One region of the Desulfosporomusa polytropa genome, then DNA from elsewhere that is predicted to be linked to it. Evidence: a T-box and tRNA genes for the amino acid it is inferred to sense, from the RefSeq annotation. Region 1 holds a T-box; the other holds one or more tRNA genes.
What was found. The T-box of region 1 lies ahead of ileS (isoleucine--tRNA ligase). A T-box ahead of a tRNA ligase gene usually reads a tRNA of that ligase, here a tRNA-Ile.
Positions count from the first base shown of each region.

Region 1 (2,411 bases):
CTTTGCCTAATAATAAGCCGCGCCCAGCTAGTTCTTTTATTACAGGTACATTCGCATCAAACACATCCATACCGGCAAATTGACCTGCTTCAGCAGTGAACTTACCAGTAGCATCAACAGGACTGATGATTGGCAGTCCGTATTTCATACCTACTTCAAAGTCTTCTTGGCCATGGCCAGGAGCAGTATGCACACAGCCAGTACCTGTTTCCAGGGTAACATGCTCCCCTACAATAATAGGCGCCTCACGTTCTAAGAAAGGGTGGTTGAATCTCATACCTTCAATGGTAGCACCTTTCATGGTAGACAGGATAGTGTATTCCCCTAAATTATTATTCTTAACAACTGTTTCTACCAACTCAGTGGCTAAAAGATAAATTTCATTATTAATTTCTACCCAGGCATATTCAATCTCCGGATGAATACAAATAGCAACATTTGCAGGAATTGTCCAAGGGGTTGTTGTCCAGATAACAGCATACACGTTTTCGCGGTCAACACCAACAGGCAAATTGCCTTTGTCATCAATAAGCGGAAATTTAACATAAAGAGAGTGTGATTTTTTCTCGGCATATTCAATTTCAGCTTCTGCCAATGCCGTTTCACATGAGGTGCACCAGTAAACAGTCTTTAGTCCTTTGTAAATATGACCTTTTTTTGCCATCTCACCAAAAACTTCAATTTGTTTGGCTTCATATTCAGGATAGAGTGTTATATATGGATTTTCCCAGTCACCGGCAACCCCTAGACGTTTAAAATCTTCCCGCTGCATATCAAGACATTCGAGCAAGGCATAGTCCTTACATTCGCGGCGCAAATCAAGTGGATCAAGTTCATGCCGGTTTAAACCGAGAATTTTGATTGCGGCATGTTCAATGGGCAATCCATGTGTGTCCCAGCCAGGAACATAGGGAGCATCAAATCCCTGTAGTGATTTATATTTGATAATAATATCTTTTAGAATTTTGTTTAAAGCAGTACCGATATGAATATTACCATTAGCATATGGCGGGCCGTCATGCAAGATAAATTTAGTTTTACCTTTGCTTTGAGCCAATTTTTTTTCATAAATCTGTTTCTCATACCAGTATTCCAACATTTTTGGTTCCCGTTCGGGAAGATTAGCGCGCATTGGAAAATCTGTTTGTGGCAAGTTAAGTGATTTGCTATAATCCAAAATTAGCACCTCCATAAAAATAAGAAAAGACTTGGCTTGTGCCAAGTCCGTTAGGACGCCGACAGAAGCTTTAGTCGTTCAATCCAGGAAAAAGTTAACCTTTCCCTCTGGATAAAAAAACTCTCATCCCTGAAAAGGGACGAGAGATAAGTTCCCGTGGTACCACCCTACTGGCTAATATAGCCACTTTACAACGCAATAACGGGCGTTAGACGGCGGAGCCTACTTGAAAATTTTCAGTCCGCAGTTCGAGAGCGATGTTAAGCTATGATCTTGATTACCAGGCTTGCACCATGCCCCGGTTCGCTGTAAATCGCCATCAAAGCGTGTCTCTGTCATTACTGATAAAATATTATTATGTACGCATATATTATACATGATTGACGAGCAAAGTCAAATATGTAGCAAGATGATAGCAAAAAAATCGGTCTTGGTAACGCCTGTCACCTTAATTACTTTGGAACGGTTACTTTGTCCATTCGTAATCGCGACCGCACTTTTTGCTACATCCAGGAGACTAGCAATAAAGGTAATACAAGCAGTATTGGCTTCGCCATCAACTGGTGGTGCAGTTAGATTAATTTTAAGACAATTCCCCATAATACCAGCAATCTTATTTTTACTTGATCGCGGCTGTACGCGGACTCTAAAAGCAATACCATCTGGCAGCTCTTTAATATCAAGTGGACTATCAGACAAGGCTAGTTTTCATCCTCATCAACATTATTAAGCATTTCCATTTGGGCTTGTAACAGGGTACGCAGACGAGTTCGGAAGACCTGCGATTGTTTTTGCAATTCTTCATATTCCCCAGTCATTCTGCGAACTTTAGACAAGGCCTCATCCACCAGTTTTTGTGCACTAATTTCGGCTTCCTTAATTATGAGTTCTGTTTCTTTTTTGGCATTAAGTTTGACTTCTTCGGCTGTTTCTTGCGCAATAACCAGCGTGCTATGGAGTGTGTTTTCCATATGTTGGTAATGCTCAAGTTTGCTATTAAGGCGCTCAATGGTTTCTTTCAGTTCAATATTTTCGCGATATAGAGTTTCATAATCTTTAATAACCCCATCAAGAAATTCATCAACTTCTTCTTCATTGTAACCGCGAAAACTGCGCTTAAATTCTTTATTATGGATGTCTAATGGTGTTAGCATAACTCCCCACCCCTATTCTAATTACATAAATCGTCTAAGTAAAAGGCTGTATCTGCCCTTTTTCGTTTGCCCAGGAACTT
Region 1 covers NZ_AP042400.1:1,579,980-1,582,390, reverse strand. The annotation lists gene ileS (isoleucine--tRNA ligase) at 1-1,177, opposite strand, end outside; T-box leader at 1,310-1,525, opposite strand; gene ACZ449_RS09195 (DUF167 domain-containing protein) at 1,571-1,876, opposite strand; gene ACZ449_RS09190 (DivIVA domain-containing protein) at 1,879-2,331, opposite strand; gene ACZ449_RS09185 (YlmH family RNA-binding protein) at 2,353-2,411, opposite strand, start outside.

Region 2 (2,411 bases), on a different replicon from region 1:
GCTTTCCAATCGATTCACATAACTAGCACCAGAAGCAGCGTCCACAGCCTTGCCGGAAATATTTTCGATTTTAGCATAAGCCTCATCAAGTTTTGTTTCCAGGCCAGCAACACGCTCTTGTTCGCTTGCGAGAGCTTTTTCAAGATTTTCGATTCTCATATCGCTTAACGCCTTAGCAGATTCAGCCGCTTTTTCAAGAGCTCTTACTGCAAAGCCATTACTAATGTCAGCAGAGGTTTTAGCATCTTTTGCAGCTTTAGCGGCAGCAGCTTCAATCAAAGAAGGAATTTCATCTACTTTAGCCTGAAGATCTGCTACAGCAGTTTCCCTGGCAGTAACTTCTTCGACACGTTTGTCGATATCCGCCTTGAAGGCGTCTAGTTCGGTTTGTTGTACAGCCAATTCGGTGTTAAATACTTTTAAACGGGCAGCTTTATCGTCTTCCCATTTGTCATTATCCAACTTACGAGCGCGATCCCGGGCATAAATAAATTCAGTTTCTTCGCGTTTGCGACTAACTTCGGTTTCTTTGCGAAGTTGATCGATTTCGGTCCGGAATGCGGTCCGGCGTTCTTGGGTCTCAGAAATAACAGCCTGCAGCTCTGCTTGGGCCCTTTCTTTTCTTTCGGCCATGTGTTCGTCGAAAGTGGTTTGTTGCTCTTCTTGCAGATTGATAAGAGCGATAAGAGCATAAGCGCTAGCTTCAATATCAAACAGTTCTTTGATTTCATCCCGTTTTAAACTGATAGCATCGTCCAGCTCTTTGTAATTAGCAACACGAGTATCGATCTCTGCTAATGCAGTTGTCAATGCTTTGGTTACTGTATCGGCCATTTCATTAATTTGCGTGCCAACGTCGGCCTTGACGATAATGGCAGCTTTCTCTAATGTGGAGGTAACAGCCTTCTGGGCGACTTCTTTAGCGGGGTCAAGTTTAGCAGCTTCCTTTGCTTTGAGCAATTCAACCACTTGATTGAACTTGTCAATAATTACCCCTTTAGTGTCCTTGTCGCTTACAGTTGGAATGTTGTTGTTGTTTGTCATGTGAATGACTCCTCCCATTAATATAAAATATTTTATTTTGTACGCACGCGGGTAACGGCCCCACTAGAGAATGTATCAACCCCTCTGTCGATACATTAACGGCCACTTTGGCCAGTATGCGCCATATGCAATCTACTTTAATTCAAATTCGATAACGTCGAAGCATTTGCCGAACCACATTCTCCAAATCGTAAAATAGGTTTTGCCATCTTTTCCGTAAACTGTCCAATAAGATAACGGAAAAAGTTGTTTAAGATACCACAGCATATTTTCACCGCCTTTGAGTATTCTCCGGTTACAGCCAGCAAGGTTGGATTTTAACCAACGACCTCCTGATTATCAGTCAGGTGCTCTATCACTGAGCTACTCGCTAGCACTCCGGAGAGATGATTTTATTCGTCCAAATTTCGGGCATTCGATATACTCAATCATCAAATATCAATCGTCATCCCTAGAGACATACCCGCTTAGACCCGGGTCAGGACGTAGCCCGCTATATTTAACTTCCCGTGGGCGTGGGATTGCGGCTATATCTCTTTACCGCACCGGCTTATGCCGCGTCCGTATCATTGGACAGCTCTGAATCTCGCTGGTATAATACGGCCAAGTCCATGCTCGATCACTCGAACAGGCCTCCAATTTGCGCATAGCCCTCTAACTCACCGCTATGCACCATCCCGTTCTCCATCTCCCTGCGATTTGTTCGCCATACGGGTCTGAACCCTGCAGTAAATTCCAGGGTATAAGCTCCCTCGTATTACCTTCGCCTTTCGCCGACACCATATCGACTCCACCGTCTCGCCTCCTCCTGCCTCACCTAGTCAACACTCTTCAGCTGCCCTAAATGACACGGGAATCGCTATCGGCACGGATTCATTGACAGCTTTTATTTTAATTCCCCGCTGTACTCTCAGGAACAACGCAACATAGTTACGTTAGCAAGTTTGTTCATAAAATTTGGTGGCAGGATTCTAACCTGCTCGGTTCGTCTTCCTGTGTGATTCACAAAAGCACAGCTGTGACCTTTGTCCTTCAAGACACACCACCGAAAGTGCATGTTTTTAACGAGTTTTATGGCCGAGCTTTCGCTTATTCACCAAACTCCGGCCTACGTGTTCACACCACGCCGCACCAGCTGATTTTATTCTCGCTTAAGGTGGAGATTTACCTAGTTTTGATACTGTGGCATTTTCACTACTCAATTTCATTACGTTACCATTCACATCCCACTCTCACGCAATGCAACGGCCAATTATTCCGTTTGGTCACCATTCAGCGGCGCGTTGATGTACATAGCCGCCTACCGGTGTAAGTCATATAGCCGAAGCGCCTCCAGAGATACTGGATATTATCGTATTATTTGGGCG
Region 2 covers NZ_AP042399.1:20,312-22,722, forward strand. The annotation lists gene ACZ449_RS00120 (hypothetical protein) at 1-1,044, opposite strand, end outside; tRNA gene ACZ449_RS00125 (tRNA-Ile) at 1,346-1,417, opposite strand.
Region 2: it has a tRNA-Ile gene. The T-box ahead of ileS (isoleucine--tRNA ligase) is inferred to sense a tRNA for this amino acid. The anticodon was not compared.